2 regions of the Actinoplanes sp. NPDC049316 genome follow, and region 2 is predicted to be linked to the other one. Evidence: riboswitches for the same ligand, from Rfam matches in the RefSeq annotation. Region 2 holds a riboswitch; the other holds the start of a gene.
The links. Region 2 has a riboswitch for S-adenosylmethionine ahead of AB0K03_RS07165 (aminotransferase class V-fold PLP-dependent enzyme). Riboswitches for the same ligand answer to the same signal wherever they lie in the genome.
Positions count from the first base shown of each region.

Region 1: linked by a shared signal. The riboswitch ahead of thrC (threonine synthase) and the one ahead of AB0K03_RS07165 (aminotransferase class V-fold PLP-dependent enzyme) in region 2 are both predicted to bind S-adenosylmethionine.

Region 1 is NZ_JBFAQM010000027.1:106,979-115,500, reverse strand. Features, by position in the region: gene AB0K03_RS31595 (ABC transporter permease subunit) at 1-585, opposite strand, end outside; gene AB0K03_RS31590 (ATP-binding cassette domain-containing protein) at 582-1,577, opposite strand; SAM riboswitch class I at 1,737-1,877, shown strand; gene thrC (threonine synthase) at 1,888-3,171, shown strand; gene AB0K03_RS31580 (hypothetical protein) at 3,408-3,926, opposite strand; gene AB0K03_RS31575 (GNAT family N-acetyltransferase) at 3,923-4,441, opposite strand; gene AB0K03_RS31570 (CDP-glycerol glycerophosphotransferase family protein) at 4,656-8,318, opposite strand.
Region 2 is NZ_JBFAQM010000003.1:404,489-413,010, forward strand. Features, by position in the region: gene AB0K03_RS07150 (cyclase family protein) at 1-799, opposite strand, end outside; gene AB0K03_RS07155 (serine/threonine-protein kinase) at 878-2,425, opposite strand; gene AB0K03_RS07160 (PspC domain-containing protein) at 2,508-2,747, opposite strand; gene AB0K03_RS07165 (aminotransferase class V-fold PLP-dependent enzyme) at 2,855-4,054, opposite strand; SAM riboswitch class IV at 4,118-4,234, opposite strand; gene AB0K03_RS07170 (ABC transporter permease) at 4,320-4,871, opposite strand; gene AB0K03_RS07175 (DMT family transporter) at 5,060-6,067, shown strand; gene AB0K03_RS07180 (methyl-accepting chemotaxis protein) at 6,183-7,787, shown strand; gene AB0K03_RS07185 (BMP family ABC transporter substrate-binding protein) at 7,796-8,522, shown strand, end outside.

The DNA of each region.
Region 1 (8,522 bases), on a different contig from region 2:
CGTCATGCCGTCCAGCGTCCCGCGGAGGCTCGCGATCAGCGCGAAGGCGCCGGTCCACAGCGCCGACAGCGCCACCGTGACCCCCGCCAGCAGCACCAGCAGCGCGGCCAGCTTCGTGTTCAGCACCTTGAGCCGCTGCGGCCGCCACAGCAGCAGGTTCATCATGCCGCCGCTGCTCCACTCGGCGCCCACGAAGGACGCCCCGATCACGAACGCCGCCACGGCCAGGATCGACGCGAGCGTCGTCACCATGTCCTTGAAGTTCTTCCGGAAGTCGAACGTCGGCGGCATGTACCACTGCGCCTGGAACTCCTCCCGGGTGGGCGTCCACATCTGCGAGCAGTCGCTGCCCGGCTGGGTCTGGGCCTCACACGCTTTGCGGTCGGCCTCGGCCCGCACGACCGCCTGCTGGAACTCGCGGTCGGCCTTGGCCTGGGCGGCAGCCACCACCTCCGGGGTGTTCTTGTGGTTCGTCAGGAACATGCCGGCCGCGATGGCGCCGAGCACGAGGACGACGCCGATCAGGAAGAACCGGGTGAAGCGGCGCTTGGTCAGCCGCCGGGTCTCCGCCGTGTACAGGCTCACTGTCCCCACCCACCCTGCGCCGGACCCGCCTGGGCCATGACCGTCTCGTCGACCTGCCGGTGCTCGCCGGCCACCGGGGCGGTGCCGGTGAGCTCGAGGAACACGCTCTCGAGGTCCACCGACACCGGGGACAGCTCGGCGACGTAGACGTCGCGGGCGGCGAGCGTGCGGGTGATCGCGCTGGGCTGGGCCAGGCCGCTGACCATGAGGTGGTCGGCCTCCACGACGACCTGGGCGCCGAGGTCGCGCAACGCCCCGGCGGACGCCGTGAGGTCGTTCGCCGACTCCAGGCGTACCCGTACCGAAGAAGAGGCGTGCTGGGCCAGCACGTCGGCGACCGCGCCCGCCGCGACCCGCCGCCCGGCCGCGATGATCGTGACGGAGTCACAGATCAGCTGGATCTCGCCCAGGATGTGGCTGGACAGCACCACCGTCATCCCGGACTCGGCGAGATTGCGCATGAGCGTGCGCATCTCCCGGATGCCGCCCGGGTCGAGGCCGTTCGCGGGCTCGTCCAGGATCAGCAGCCGCGGGTTCTTGAGCAGCGCGGAGGCGACGGCCAGGCGCTGCTTCATGCCCAGCGAGTACGTCTTCACCCGGTCGCCGGCCCGGTCCCGCAGCCCGACCAGCTCCAGCACCTCGTCCACCCGGACCCGCTCCACGCCGCCCGCGTCGGCCAGCAGCGACAGCGTGTCCCGGGCGGAGAAGTTGCCGAAGAACTGGGGGCTCTCCACGATCGCGCCCACCGCCCCGGCCACCTCGGGCAGCGCCTGCGGCACCTCACGGCCGAGGATCGCCATGCGGCCGCCGTTCGGACGGATCAGGCCGAGCAGCGTACGCAGCGTGGTGGTCTTGCCCGAGCCGTTGGGGCCGAGGAAGCCGTGCACCTGGCCCGCCTCGACGACCATGTCGAAGCCGTCGAGCGCGCGGCGTACCCCCTTTCGGCTGCGATAGGTCTTCTGCAGACCCTGGATCTCAAGGACGGCGCTCACGCCGGACCTCCGGAGCGTTGGTGGGAATGACGTGCGTCACCCTATGCACACGGCGCCACCCTGCCGGGGACTCCACGCCTCGTCGGCTGGCTCACACCTCGGGACAACCGGGTTGTCGTTCCGGCCTCGCCACGTAAGGTGTGGGAAACACAACTGAATACCTCATCCAGAGGGGCTGAGGGATACGGCCCGACGACGCCCCGGCAACCACCGCGCACGACTCGATGACGAGGCAGGCGCGCGGCAGGTGCTAATTCCGTCCCGGAACCGCGGTGACCCCGCGACCGGGAAAGATGAGAAGGAGCCTCGTATGACGTCGACGGTCGACGCCCCCACCGCCACCTCCACCAGCCCCGCCCGCGCCCTCGTCTGTCGCGGCTGCGGCACGGAGTTCCCCCTCGCCGCGCAGCACGCGTGTTACGAGTGTTTCGGCCCGCTGGAGGTCGCGTACGACCAGGCCGCGCTCGCCGCCGTCACCCGCGAGCAGATCGAGGCGGGCCCGCAGAACATCTGGCGCTACGCCGCCCTGCTCCCCGCCGGCCAGAACCCGGCCGCCCGGGTCACCCTCGACCCCGGCCTCACCCCGCTGATCAGCGCCCCGGCCCTCGCCGCCGAGATCGGCCTGCGCGCGCCGCTGTGGGTCAAGGACGACTCCGCCAACCCGACCCACTCCTTCAAGGACCGGGTCGTCTCCGTCGCCCTCACGGCCGCCCGCGAGCTGGGCTTCACCCGCTTCGCCTGCGCCTCGACCGGCAACCTGGCCAACTCGGTGGCCGCGCACGCCGCCCGCGCCGGCGTGCCGAGCATCGTCTTCATCCCCAGCGACCTCGAGCCCGGCAAGGTCATCACCTCCGCGGTGTACGGCGGCGGCCTGGTCGCCATCGAGGGCTCGTACGACGACGTCAACCGGCTCTGCGGCGAGCTCGTCGAGACCGACGAATTCGAGGACACCGCGTTCGTCAACGTCAACGTGCGCCCGTTCTACGCCGAGGGCTCCAAGACCCTGGGATACGAGGTCGCCGAGCAGCTCGGCTGGCGCATCCCCGCCCAGGTCGTCATCCCGATGGCCTCCGGCGAGCTGCTCACCAAGGTCGACAAGGCGTTCAGTGAACTCGTCGAGATCGGGCTCTGCGAGGCCCCCGAGGGTGGCTGGACGGTCTTCGGCGCCCAGTCCGCCGGCTGCAACCCGATCGCCACGGCGCTGCACAACGGCACCGACCAGATCATCCCGGTGAAGCCCACCGGCATCGCCAAGAGCCTCAACATCGGCGACCCGGCCGCGGGCGCGTACGCGATCGAGGCGGTCGAGCGCACCGGCGGCTGGATGGACTACGCCGACGACGAGGAGATCCGCGAGGGCATCCGGCTGCTGGCCCGTACCACCGGGGTCTTCGCCGAGACCGCCGGCGGCGTGACCGTCGCCGTGCTGAAGAAGCTGGTCGCCTCCGGCAAGCTCGACCCGGAGAAGGAGACCGTCGTCTACAACACCGGCGAGGGCCTCAAGACCATCGACGCGGTCGAGGGTCAGGTCGGCCCCACCCACCGGATCAAGCCCTCCCTGCGCGGCGCGCGCGAGGCAGGCCTGCTCGGTTAACTCGCTGTAGTGGACATCCTGCCGTACGTCGAGAATTTCCTTCGCGCGAGGGCTTGCGCGAGAGTTCCGGGATCGGCAGGATGCTCTACGCGGGAGGACGCGACGCCGTACGCGGCCCCACCTACGAGCTTGGCGACAATCTCCTGGGGGCCCAACGACCCAGTGCCGGAGGCGCTGTGCGCGCGTCCTCCCGACCAACTTTCCGGGCTGTTCCGCCGGCTTCCACGGGCGCTTCGTCAGTCGGCTGTCGTTGCTTCCGGCGCTTCCGGGCTTGTTCCCCGGCGACGGCGCAGTCTGTGCACCCACGGGCGCAGCGGCGCGTCGGCGTAGCCGCCCCGCTCCAGGCCCGCGTGCCGCTCGAACGCGTTTCGGGCGCCGTACGAGCCGGTCACCAGCCACGAGTATCCGCACGCCGCCCAGTACGCCGGCCAGAACAGCGGGCCGAGGACGGCGTACTGGCCCGCGTGCCGGCTCTCGTGGGCGAGCAACTCCGAGCGGCTGTCGTGCAGCAACCAGTCGGCCGTCCGACGGGTGATCACGACCGAGCCGACGGTGAAGCAGGTCGCCGGTGGCACCCGGCGCCGGTAACCCTCGGCCACGAGGATGCCGTGCCGGCCCCGGCGCACCCTTGCGCCGGCGAGCACGGCGACCCCGAGCCCCACGAGGGTGGTCCCGTTGACGGCCGTGAGCACCGCCCGCGCCAACGGCCACCGTCGCAGCGGCGGCCGCGGTGTGGTCGGCGGGTTGTCGGTCATGCGTGCCGGCGCATCTGGAGCTCCCGGAGGCCCGGGACGACGGGGTGGGGCACCCGGACGCCGGTGTCCTCGAAGCCGAGCCGCTCGTACGCCCGCACCGCCCGGTCGTTGCCCACCACGACCTCGAGCATCAGCTCCCGCCGGCCCACCGTCAGCGACCACTCGGCGACCGCGTCCACCAGCGAGGCGAGCACGCCCTGCCCGCGCCGGGTGGGGGTGATGTAGACGGCGAAGACCACCGTGGCGGCCGGCTCCTCGGGCAGCACCGTGCCGCCGGCGTGGCCGATGAGCCGGCCACCCGGGTCCGCGACGAACTGTGCGAGCTGGCCGCCCGACGAGGCCTGCACGATCCGGCGGCGGTAGTCGGCGTGCGGGCGGGCCGCGGCCTGGGCGAGCGTCTCCAGGAACGCCAGCGGGCTGTCGGCCAGCATCTCGAGCCGCAGCGCGCGCATCCTCGCCGCGTCCTGCGGGGTCACCCGGTGCACGGTCATCGCGGGCGCCAACGTGCTGGTCATGCTGCCTGCCTACCCGCTGCCGGGCCAACCGGCAACCTGGATGGCGCTATTGCGACCGTGCCGGTCCCGGCCGGGGACAAGCGGGCCGGAGCAGCCCCGAACCACCGCGGAAAGCTCGCCCGGCGGAGGACCCGTCCCCGTCGAAGCAGACGGTGGCCTGCGGAAAGGGGCCAGGCCCGGCACAAGCGGCCGGGCCTGGCGATGCGAGCGTCGCTCAGCGTTCGGAGCGCAGTTCCGTGCCGAGTTGCAGCATCCGGTCGACCACCCGCTGCGTCGCGTTGCCGTCGTCCAGGTCGCAGAAGCGCTCCTGGAACGCGCGGCGCTCGTCCGCGTACGCGTTCGGGTCCACCGCGATCTCCGCCAGCGACTTGATCACGTCATCGGACGTCATCAGCAGCGGACCGGGGGCCTCGCGTTCGAAGTCGAAGTAGAAGCCGCGGAGCTTGTCGCGGTAGTGCTCGAGGTCGTACGTGAACAGCAGGATCGGCCGGCCGGTGTTGGCGAAGTCGAACATCACCGACGAGTAGTCCGTGATGAGCACGTCGGTCACCGAGAGCAGGTCGGCCATGTCCGGGTACGTGGACACGTCGCGGACGAAGCCGGAGCCGTCGTCCGGGATGGGGTCGACGACGTTGGGGTGGCGGCGGACCAGCAGGACGTGGTCGTCGCCGAGCATGCGCCGGGCGGCGGCCAGGTCGAGCTGCATCGACATCTTGTAGCGGCCCTGGCCGTAGAACTCGTCGTCGCGCCACGTCGGCGCGTACAGGATGACACGCTTGCCGTCGGGCAGGTCGAGATTGCGCCGGACGGCCGCCGTGGCGGCCGGGTCCGTCCGGAAGAGGATGTCGTTGCGCGGGTAGCCCGATTCCAGCATCTCGCCGCCGTAGCGGAACGCCCGCTGCAGGATCGGGGTGCTGAAGCGGTTGGGCGACACCAGGAACGACCAGTTGGGCGTCTCCTGCTCGACCCGCTGCAGGTAGTTGCGGTCGGCGTGGCGGATGTCCGTCACGTCGAAGCCGATCCGCTTGAGCGGCGTGCCGTGCCAGGTCTGCACGACGACCTGGCCGGGGCGGCGCTTGAACCAGTCCGGCAGGTGCGAGTTGGTGACGATGTAGCGGCAGGTGGCCAGCGCGTCGTACCACTCGATGCCGCCGAGGCGGGCCGTGGTCAGCGTCTCCGGGGTGAAGGCCTGCCCGTCGCGGACCGTCAGGTACTGCGCCTCGAGCGGCAGGCCGCGGCGGAGCAGCTCCTCGTGGATCGCCTTGGGGCTGTCCGAATACTGCCGGCCGCCGAAGCTCTCGAAGAGCACGGCCTCGCGCAGCGGGGTGCGGTGCAGGGCCGCGGTCCGCTTCTCGCGCAGATGGGTACGCGCGTACGCCCCGCGCTCGTCGACCTGCAGCACCGAGCCCGCCCGCAGCGCCACGAAGTCGCCCTCGGCCAGCTCGAGCGTGTACTCGCGGTGCTGGTCGGGGGACTCGGCGGGGCACATCGCGCGGACGTTGTTGGCCACGACGAGGTTGGTGACCGCGTACGCGCCGCCGGCGGTGTGGCTGACGAGCAGGTCCCACAGGCCGGGGCGCAGCTCGACGAAGCCGCCCCACGACGGCACCTTGCTGGGGTTGATCCGGGCTGTCCAGCGGTCGCCGTCGGTGGTGACGTCGAGCTCGCGCTCCTCGGCGGCGCCGCGCATCCGCAGCTTGATCTCGGGGGAGCCGTCGGCCGGGTTGAAGTCGCCGGTCAGCTCGAGCGTGCCGTCGGGCTGCCATTCGGCGGCGTCGGCGACGGGTCCGCGGGCGCGGGAGCACAGCCACAGGAAGCCCGCCGCCGTCCGCCGGACGAAGACGTGCCGGTCGAACATGCCGGAGCGGGCGGTGGGCAGCTCGTCGCTGAGCAGGTGCACCGACTGCTGGCCGCCGCTGAAGAAGGCCATCTGGATGCGCCAGCGGTCCATCGCGCCGCCGGGCGGGGGCATGACCGCCTCGCCGGCGTGCGCGAACAGCGGCGCGAGGGGCACGACGGCGCGGAACGGCGTGCTGCCCTTGCGGGTCTCGCCGAACTCCACCGCCGCGTACGTCTCGGCGACGTCCGGGACCCGGCACAGCCGCATCCGGCCGGCGCTGGGATTGGGGCCGATCACGACGCCGTCGATGACCAGGTTGTTGCCCTCGAAGGCGATCGCGGTGGTCTTGGCGGTGACCTTGTCGATGCGGAACAGGATGTACGCGCCGTCCGCGGTGGGGGTCAGCTGCGTGGTGGCGTCCAGGTACTGCGGGGTGAGACGCAGCCGGGTCGGGTGCGGGCCGACCTTGAGGCGGCCCTTGCGCAGCTTCGTGCCGGCGATGATGCCGACCGCGATCTGCCAGCGGCCCTCTTCCCACGTGCCGCCGGACTGCAGCGAGGCGGGATCGATGGTGACCTCGAAGCCGGACCAGTCGTACGACTTGTCGCCGTGGCTGGAGGTGGCGGTCGCCTCGGGCTCGCGGCGCGGGGTGGCGGGCAGCGTGATGGTGCGGCCGGTCGTGCGCTCGCGCAGCCGGACGATGCGCGCCGAGGTCCAGCGGGAGTTGGCCGCGGTGCCGTCGATGTACGCGTACCCGCGGATGACGAGCTTGCCGTCGCGCCACGTCAGCTCGGTGATCTGGCTGCGGACGGCGGGCTTGCCCATGTTGTAGAGCTCGCGCGGCACCCCGGCCGCCGGGTCGTCGAGGAACGGCAGCTCGGCGTAGCGCTTGTTGCCCTCGTGCTTGGTGGCGATGGGCATGCCGGGGCGGCTGGCCATCAGGACCTCGATGACCTCCGCGAGCTTGTTCTCACGGACGAGGTGCCAGATGACGGCCCACTTGGGCGGGAGCCCCTCGACGGTGCCGGGGCGTACGCGGGCGAGGAACAGGTTGACCTCGCGCAGGAACGACGCCTGGAACTCCGGGTCCGCGTCGGGCAGCGAGTTGGCCACGATCGCGAAGTCGTCGACCAGCACGTTGGCGTCGTACGCCTGCTTGACCTCGCCCTGGTGGTGCTCGCCGAGGAAGCGGCTGACCCGGTCGACGGCGCGCAGCCGGTCGGCCGTGGTCTTCCAGTCGGTCTTGCGCTGAGTGATCGACTTCTCGCCGCTCTCGCGCTTGCGCCAGTAGTAGACCGGCACGTTGACGACGTCGACGGAGGTAGCCATCGCGTGGGCGGTCAGCGCGATCGGCACGTCCTCGAAGACGACGCCCTCGGGGAAGGCGAGCCCGTGCTCGTCCCAGAACCGGCGGCGGTAGATCTTGTTCCACACCGTCCGGTCCTTGAGCAGCGTGAGCCGCTCGCTGACGTGGGTCTTCAGCACGGTCTTGGTGAAGATCGGGGTGTGCATCGGCGAGGCCGCCGCGCCCTTGGAGGTCAGGGACCGGACCGCGCCGCAGGCGAAGTCGGAGCCGGTGTGCTCCAGGGTGGTCATCAGCATCTCGTACGCGTACGGCGGGACGACGTCGTCGCCGTCGGCGAAGGTCAGGAACGTGCCGCGGGCGATGGCGAGGCCGGCGTTGCGGGCCTGGCCGGGGCCGCCCTCGGCCTGGTGGATGACCTTGAACCGGGGATCCCTGCGCGCCCACTCGTCGGCGATGGCGCCGGTGCCGTCCACCGAGCCGTCGTCCACGACGATGACCTCGATGGTGTGGTACGTCTGCCGGGCGAGCGACTCGAGGCACTCGTCGAGGTACGCCTCGATGTCGTGCGCCGGGACGACGACGCTGACCAGCGGCTTGGCGCCGGTGCCCGGGGACTGCGGGGAGTCCTCGACCGAATCGGTGACGCTGGGTGACCGCTGTGCGGGGATCTTCTGGCCGTCCGGCTCCCGTAGGTGGGCGCGTTCGTCCGCGCCGACGATACGGTTGTCCACTCCGCTCACTCCTCAATCCGGTCGCCGCCGGATCGCCCGTAGTCCTGCGGCACGCGCGCCGCCCCCGCACGTTACAGGCAGCGTCAAACGGCGTTGTCCTCCGCGCCAACCTGCGGCAACGGGAAATTTAGCATTGATCTGTCCGGATTGAACAGGACGAAAAGGGCAATCCCGGCACACTGGTCCGAAGATCGGCCACACCTG
Region 2 (8,522 bases):
AGCCCTGCTCGAACGGGATCAGCCCGACCACCACCGTCGCGCCCCGCGGCGGGACAGCGGCCAGGCCGGCCAGGTTCTCCATGCCGTACCGGTCGGCGCCGGTCAGCGTGACGTGCACCGGGAAGTCCGCCGAGACGCCGGGGTCGATGCTCAGCGTGTCGACGCCCAGGCTCCGGATCGCCCGGCGCTCCAGCAGCCACTCGCAGGCGTCGGCGCTGAAGCCCGGGAAGTGCAGCACCCCGTCGGCGTCGGTGCCCCGGTACGCGGTGGCCGACCCCACCTTGGCGCCCCACCCGGAGTGCATGAGCACCGCCGCGCCCCGGGGGATGCGGCCGTGCCGGCGCTCGAAGGCCCGCAGGTCGGCGACCGTCACCACGGCGTCCGGGTCGGCGGCGGCCTTGTCCGCGATGTCGACGACGACCGCGGGCACGATGAGCTCGTCGAGGGTCAGGTCGGTCGACAGCCGCCCGCCCGCGGTGAAGTGGCCGGGCGCGTCCACGTGCGTGCCGGTGTGTTCGACGATCCGCCATTCCTGCATGTAGTACCCGTCGTCCTCGATCGTCACGTACGTGCGGCGACGGGCCTCCTCGCCGTCGGCGAACGCCGGGAACGACGGGGACAGCGGGTAGGTGAGGTCCTGCAGGCCGCGGCGCTCACCGGTCAGCGGGGAGGCGGCGGGCGACGCCTGCGCCGTACCCGGGACGGCCAGGACGCCGGCCGCGGCCGCTCCGGCCAGCGCGGCACGCCGGGTCACCCCCGGGCCGTCGGCGGACTGGTGCAGACACTCGTCGGTGCACATCGTAGGGCTCCCCTCGAAGACGGCCATCCGAGGCCATCACAGCCGGGCGGACCCTGGCAAGACCCCGGGGCGCCGGGGTCAGCGGGGGCCGCGGTCCACGAAGCTGAACGTCAGGTCCACCTCGGCGTCGCCGATCTCCTGGACGTAGACGGTCCGGCTGCTCTCGCTCCACTGCACCAGGCCGTACGTGTCGTTGCTGATGACGTACGTCGGCCGGCCCTTGTCGTCCTTGCCGCCGGCCTCGCCGATCTCGAAGATCGTGGCCTTGGCGGACGTGCACTCCGTCGCGACCAGTGAGGCCGGCCCGTCGGGGTCGGCGCGTACGCCGAGGCAGCGCTCCCGGCCGCCGGCGGAGGGGCGTACCGACTTGATGAGGTAGTCGACGCCGTACGGCTCGAGGACGAACTGCGCGTCCTCGCTGGTGCCGTCGGAGGCCCGGGCGGCCCCGGTGGCCGGGAGCGCCAGGTCGCGGTCGATCTCGGCCATGTGCAGCAGCGTGCGGCGGCTGCCGGCGAGGATGGCCTCGGGGTTCGTGGGCGCCGCCGCGGGCGCCGGGGAGCCGGACGGGCGCGCGCCGCCGGAGGCGGCCGGGGTGGGTGAGGCGCCGCGGTCGCCGCTGTCCGCGTTGGCCACGAGCAGACCGCCGCCGACCCCGACGGCGGCGAGCAGCACGAGCGCGCCGAGGAACGACGCCACGCGGCCGCGCCGCCGCGGTGGCGGGCCGGTCACGGGCAAGGCGGGCGGGGGCTGCCATGCCTGCGGCGGGACGGCCGCCGTCTCGCGCGGCACGGGCGGCTCCTGCGCCGGCGGCTGGGTCGCCAGGAGCCGGTCGAGCAGCTCGCGCGCCGTGGGGCGGTCGGCGGGGTCCTTCGCGAGGCTCTGCCGGACGAGGGCGGCCAGCGGCCCGGGAACCCCGGTGAGGTCGGGCGGCTGGGTGAGGATCCGCATGGCGGTGGCCGGGGCGGAGTCCGCGCCGAACGGCGTGCGGCCGGTCGCGGCGTACGTGACGACCGCGCCCCAGGAGAAGATGTCGGCGGCGAACCCGGTCGTGCGGGCGCTGTCGGCGTCGAAACGCTCCGGCGCCATGTACGCGACCGTGCCGATCATCTGGTCGGTGGCGGTGTGGTGGCTGGTGGCCTCGAAGGCGCGGGCGATGCCGAAGTCGATGACCTTGAGACCGCCGAGGGCGAGCAGCACGTTGCCGGGCTTGAGGTCGCGGTGGATGACGCCGGCGCCGTGGACGGCGGTCAGGGCGGTGGCGATGCCGACGGCGACGCCGTGCAGCGCCGAGCCGGTCAGCGGGCCGCGGTCGCGGACCACGGCGGCCAGCGAGGGGCCGTCGACGTACTCGACGACGAGGTACGGCGGCTCGTGGTCGGGGTCGGCGTCGAGGACCTCGGCGGTGGAGAACGGCGGCACCTGCCGGGCCCGGTTGACCTCGCTGCGGAACCGGCCGCGGAACTCGGGGTCGTGGGCGTGCTCGGGGCGGACGACCTTGACGGCGACCCGGCGGCCGTCGCTCGCGCGGCCGAGGAAGACGGCTCCCATGCCGCCCTGGCCGAGGCGGGCCTCGAGGGCGTACCCGCCGAGCCGCCGGGGGTCCCCGGGCAACAGCGGCCCGCTCATCCGTCGTTCACCTCACCCCGCCCGCGCACACCGGTGGAACCCTACCGTCCGTGCGCGAGCGTGGTGATCGCCCGGGGAGCCGTCAGATCGTGGAGGGGGTGCCGAAGCCCGGACGCTCGGCCGGCATCAGCACCCACAGCAGCGGGTAGACGAGGATCTGGCTGCCCGGCACGGCCAGCAGGACGAGCACGAACAGCAGGCGGGTGAGCCAGGGGTCGAGACCGAAGCGCCGCGCGAGACCGGCGCACACGCCGCCGAGGATGCGACCCTCGCGCGGCCGGGTGAGGCCCTGGCGGGTCATGGAGTCGGAGAACGAGGTCATGGTCTGCGCCTTCCGTACGCGGAACTGGTGATTCCAGACTCCGCCCAGGGACGCCGCCGCGGCATCGGGAACCACCCGGATCCGTCCCTGATCCGCGGCCTGAGGGATCACCCTGCGGTGAGCTCCGCGAGCGCCGCGACGAGCCGGTCGACGTCGTCGTCCGGGGTGCCCAGCCCGAAGCTGACGCGCAGCAGGCTCGCGGGCCCGGCGCCGCAGCCGGACACGACGGCCGAGCCGGTGAGGCGGCGGGTCAGCGGGTGGGCGCAGAACTGTCCCGCGCGCACGCCGATGCCGTACCGGTCGGCGAGCCGGGCCGCCACGACGGCCGGATCGTGCCCGGGCAGGGCGAGCGAGACGATGCCGACGCGGGGGTGGTCCGGGCCGAAACAGCTCACCTCCACCGCGCCCGGCACGGCCGCCAGCCCGTCCCGCAGCCGGCGCAGCAGGCTCTGCTCGCGCTCGTGCAATCCCACGCGGTCGGTGCGTTCCAGCGCGGCGCAGACGGCGGCGACGCTCACCGCGCCGAGCAGGTTGGGGGTGCCGCCCTCGTGCCGTGCCGGGCCGGTGGCCCAGTGCACGTCGTGCGCGTCGGCGCCGACCGCGGCGCTGGCCCCGCCGCCGCTGAGGTACGGCGGCGCGGCGTCCAGCCAGTCGGCGCGGCCCGCGAGCACCCCGGCGCCGAACGGGGCGTACAGCTTGTGCCCGCTGAACGCGAGGTAGTCGGCGCCGAGGGCGGTCAGGTCCACGGGGGCGTGCGGGGCGAGCTGGGCGGCGTCGACGACGACGCGGGCGCCGTACGCGTGCGCGACGTCGGCGAGCCGGCGGACGGGCCACACCTCGCCGGTGACGTTGCTCGCGCCGGTGACCGCCAGGACGGCGGGCCCGCGTACGGTGCGCAGCGCGCCGTCGACCGCGGCGACGGCGGCCTCGGGGCTGCGCGGGGTGGCCAGCCGCAGCTGCCGCGGCCAGGGCAGCAGGTTGGCGTGGTGCTCGCCGTCGAAGACGATCGTGGTGGTGCCCGGCGGCAGCGCGCGGGCCAGCAGGTTGAGCGCGTCCGTGGTGTTGCGGGTGAACACGACCGTGTCCCCGGCGCGGGCCCCGACGAACCCCGCGACCACGTGGCGGGCGTGCTCGTAGGCGGCGGTCGAGGCCTGCGACCGGATGCCGGTGCCGCGGTGCACGCTGCCGTAACGGGGGAGCAGCTCCGCGACGGCGTCGGCGGCGGCGCGCACACACGGGGCCGAGGCGGCGTAGTCGAGATGCGCGAAGCGCAGGCCCGCGGGGGTGGTCAGGTCGGCGCCCACCACGTCAAGGTCGTGCTGGAGAGTCAGCGTCACGGAAGCCTCCGGGAGGTCGGGGACCCGCCCGGGGGTCCGCGCTTGCCCGCGTCGGGATCGACGCCGGCCCGGTCCTCACCCGGGGCACCCCATCGCGAACGCAAGGGTTGCCGGCCAGCAAGCCGGGGCTACGCGCTGGCACTCATGACCACCGCCGACCGTAGCAGATCCGCCGGCGCGAAGCCGACCTGCCGGATGCCGAGGCGTGGGCACCTCGGCATGCGGCGCCGGCCCGTCAGGGCTCGGCCAGGGCCTCGACCGGCAGCGCCCGGGCGGCCCGGCGGCCCGGCAACACGGAGGCGAGCACCCCGGCGACCAGGGCCACGGCTGTCACGGCGCAGAGCTGCGGCACGGGTACCGAGAACACGGCCGTCCGAAAATCGATCTCGTCGCTGACGGCGCGCGTGCCGACCCAGCCGAAGAACGCGCCGGCGGCCGTGCCGATCACCGCGCCGGCGAGACTCAGCAGGACCGCCTCGCCGGCGAGCATCCAGCGCAACTGCCGCCGGTGCAGGCCCAGCGCGCGCAGCAGCGCGGACTCGCGAGTGCGTTCCAGCACCGACAGGCCCAGCGTGTTGCCCACGCCGATCAGCGCGATCAGGACGGCCACGCCCACGAGCGCGGTCGTGACGGCCGGCAGCCGGTCGAGGAACTCCCGGTAGCTCGCCTTGGCCGTCAGCCCACCGCCGACCTCGGCCCCGGCCACCGGTGCGACGGCGGCCCGCAGCTGCGAGCGCAGGCGGGTGATGTCGGCGTCCGGCGGGGCCCGCGCCCACGGGGAGCGCACATCGCGGCCGCGACGCCGACGGCGGGTGCGGACGGCCACGCGAAGGCGGCGCACACCAGCGCGGCGCCGAGCGCGAGGGCGGCGTCGCGGAGCAGGGCGGGCGTGACGGATCCAGGCATGACGCCGTCACGCTAGTCATCGCCGGCGGGCCGGGCATCCGACCGCGGTCGGAGAAAATGCGCGGAGAAATGTCGTACCCCTCCGGCAGAGTGTCACGGGTGGAGACGAGAACCGCCCCTGACATCCCGGTGCGCGCCTGGCTGCCCGGCTTCCTGGCGCTGGCCGCCATCTGGGGGACCAGCTTCCTGTTCATCAAGGTCGGCGTCCGCGAGCTGCCGCCGCTGTGGCTCACCTTCGCCCGGGTCGCGGCGGGCGCGGTCACGCTGCTGGTGATCCTCGCGCTCACGCGCGACCGGCTGCCGCGCGACGGCCGGCTGTGGGCCCATCTGATCGTCGTGGCCGCGCTGGGCGTGACGATGCCCTTCACCTTCTTCGGGTACGGCGAGCAGCGCGTGTCCTCCGTGCTCGCTGGGATCTGGAACGCCGCCACGCCGCTGGTCGCGCTGCCGCTGGCGGTGCTGGTGTTCCGCACCGAGTCGTTCACCCGCCGCCGGGCGGCCGGCATCGCGATCGGGTTCGCCGGTGTGCTCGTCGTGCTGGGCGTCTGGCGTGGCGTCGGCGGCACCGAGCTCACCGGGCAGCTGCTGTGCTTCGCCGCGGCGATGTGCTACGCCGTCGCCATCCCGTACCAGAAGAAGTTCGTCGCCGGCCGGACCGGGTCCGGGGTCTCCATCGCCGCCGCGCAGCTGCTGGTGGCGCTGGCACAGCTGGCCGTCGTGGCGCCGCTGATCGCCGGCGCCCCTCCGCGGCCCGCCGCGCTGTCGGCGGACGTCGTGCTCTGCGTGCTGGCGCTCGGCGCGCTGGGCACGGGCCTGGCCTTCGTGCTGAACTTCCGGGTCATCCGGATGGCGGGCGCGAGCACCTCCGCGTCGGTCACCTACCTGATGCCCGTGGTCGCGACGGTGGTCGGCGTGTCCGTACTCGGCGAGCACGTGCGATGGCACCAGCCGGTCGGCGCGCTGATCGTGCTGGCCGGGGTGGCGATCTCCCAGGGGGTGTTGTCCCGGCGGAAATCGGCAACTTCCGCCGACCCCGTGACGGCGCGTGAGGTAATGGCAACGCGATCCTCGGCGTGATCGACCCCGGGCGTCGGCCGTCACAGCCGGCAAGACCTCAGAACCACCGCCCGCAGGCCGAAGGATCTCCCGGGCGGCGCCAGGGTCGCACCGGAACGTCCGAAGGGATCACCACGTGCGGCGGTTCACCATCGGCACCCGGCTGGTCGGGGCCTTCGCCGCGGTTCTCGTGCTGCTGCTGGGCGTCGCGGCGATGGCCTTCGCGACCATCGTCGAGCAGCGCTCCTCCGCCAACGAGGTCCGCCGGCTCGAGGTCCTCACCCGGCAGGCCGAGGAGATCAAGACCCACGCCGCCACGCTGAACGGGTGGCAGGCAAGCTACATCAACGACATCTACCGGCTCGGGGCGGCCAGGGCGCTGGGTGGCGACTCGGTCGCGTACCAGGCGTGGCAGCAGGAGCGGGACACGTTCCAGCAGTTCCTGCGGCAGGTCGACGCGGGCGCCCTCACCGCCGCCGAGCGGGTGCTGTTCCAGCAGGTGAGCGCGGAGCTGGGCACGTACGTCCAGGTCAACGACAAGCTCGTGGCCGCGTACAAGCCGGGTACGCCGCAGGCCCTGTGGAACGCCGACCAGATCGCCATGTACGACAGCTGGAACAGCTACTACCGGATCATGGTGGCGGCCCAGAAGCTGGCCGGCTCGGTCGACGCGCGCAGCGTCCAGGCCGTACGCACCTCCGCCGACGACGCCACCCGCGCGCAGTGGGCCATCGGCATCGCCACCGGGCTGGCCCTGCTGCTCGGCGCCGCCTCCGCGCTGGTCGTGACCCGCAGCATCGTGCGCCCCGTGCACGCCGCCCGGGACGCCCTGCGCCGCGTGGCGGACGGCGACCTGACCGTCGTCCCGGCGAGCGGCGGCCGCGACGAGGTGGCCCAGATGTCCGCCGCGCTCGGCCAGGCCGTGTCGTCCGTCCGCGCGATCGTCTCCGACGTCGCCGAACAGGCCGACGGGCTGGCCCGAACCTCCGCCGAGCTCGACGCCGTCTCCGCCGCGTTCACCCAGGCGGTCACGGACACGTCGCTGCAGGCGGACCTGGTGGCGGGCGCCGCCGAGGACGTCAACCGCAACGTCGACACGATGGCCGCGGGCTCGGAGGAGATGGGCATCTCGATCGAGGAGATCGCCCGCTCCGCCGTCGCCGCCGCGGAGGTGGCCGCCCAGGCGGTCGCCGGCGCCGAGACCGCGAACGGCACGGTGGCGAACCTGGGCACCTCGTCGTCGGCCATCGGCGACGCCGTACGCCTGATCACCACCATCGCCGGGCAGACCAACCTGCTGGCGCTCAACGCCACCATCGAGGCGGCCCGGGCCGGCGAGATGGGCAAGGGCTTCGCGGTCGTGGCCGGCGAGGTCAAGGACCTGGCCCAGGAGAGCGCCCGGGCGGCCGAGGAGATCGACGGGCTGGTCAAGGCGATCCAGAACGACACCGAGGCCGCCGTGACAGCGATCGCCCAGATCGGCGGGGTCATCCGGCGCATCAGCGACTACCAGACCAGCATCGCCGGCGCGGTGGAGGAGCAGACCGCGACCACCGGCGAGATGAACCGCGGCGCGGTCGCCGCCTCCAGCGGCACGGCGAGCATCGCCGAGAACATCCGCGCGGTGGCGGCGGCGACGTCCGCGACCTCCGCCGAGGTGGCCCGCGCCCGCGAGGCCGCCGCCGAGCTGACCCGCATGTCCACCACCCTGCGCGACGCCGTCGGGCAGTTCCGGTACTGAGGATGCAGATGCGCACGAGGATCACCGCAGCGCTGCTCGCCGCCGCGCTCGCCACCCTGTCGGCGTGCACGGCGGCGCCGGTCACCGTCTCGACCGATGCGATGACCGGGCTCGGCCGCGAGACCGTCCACGTCGGCATCGCGTACGACAGCGCGGGCCGCGGCGACAAGAGCTTCAACGACGCCGCGGGCGCCGGCCTGGACCGGGCGAAGAAGGAGCTGCTCATCGAGGCGACCGAGGCGACCACCCAGGCGGAGACCGACGAGGGCCGCGCGGCCGTGCTGCGGGAGCTCGCCAAGGGCGGCAGCAACCCGGTCATCGCGGTCGGGTTCCTGTACGCCGGCGCGGTCGGCACCGTCGCCAAGGAGTTCCCCGGCACGCTGTTCGCGATCATCGACGACGACTCGGTGCAGGCGAAGAACGTGGTGTCGCTGCTGTTCTCCGAGGAGCAGGGCTCGTACCTGGTCGGGGTGGCCGCCGGCCTGGCGTCGGAGAGCGGGCGGGTCGGCTTCATCGGCGGCGTGGACGTGCCGCTGATCCACAAGTTCGAGGTCGGGTACACCGCCGGCGTGCACAGCGTCGACCCGGGCATCCGCGTCGACGCGCGCTACCTGAGCAGGCCGCCGGACTTCAGCGGCTTCAGCTCGCCGGACAAGGGCAAGGCAGCGGCGCTGGCGCTGCTCGCCGGGGGCGCCGACGTGGTCTACTCGGCCGCCGGCGGCTCCGGCGGCGGCG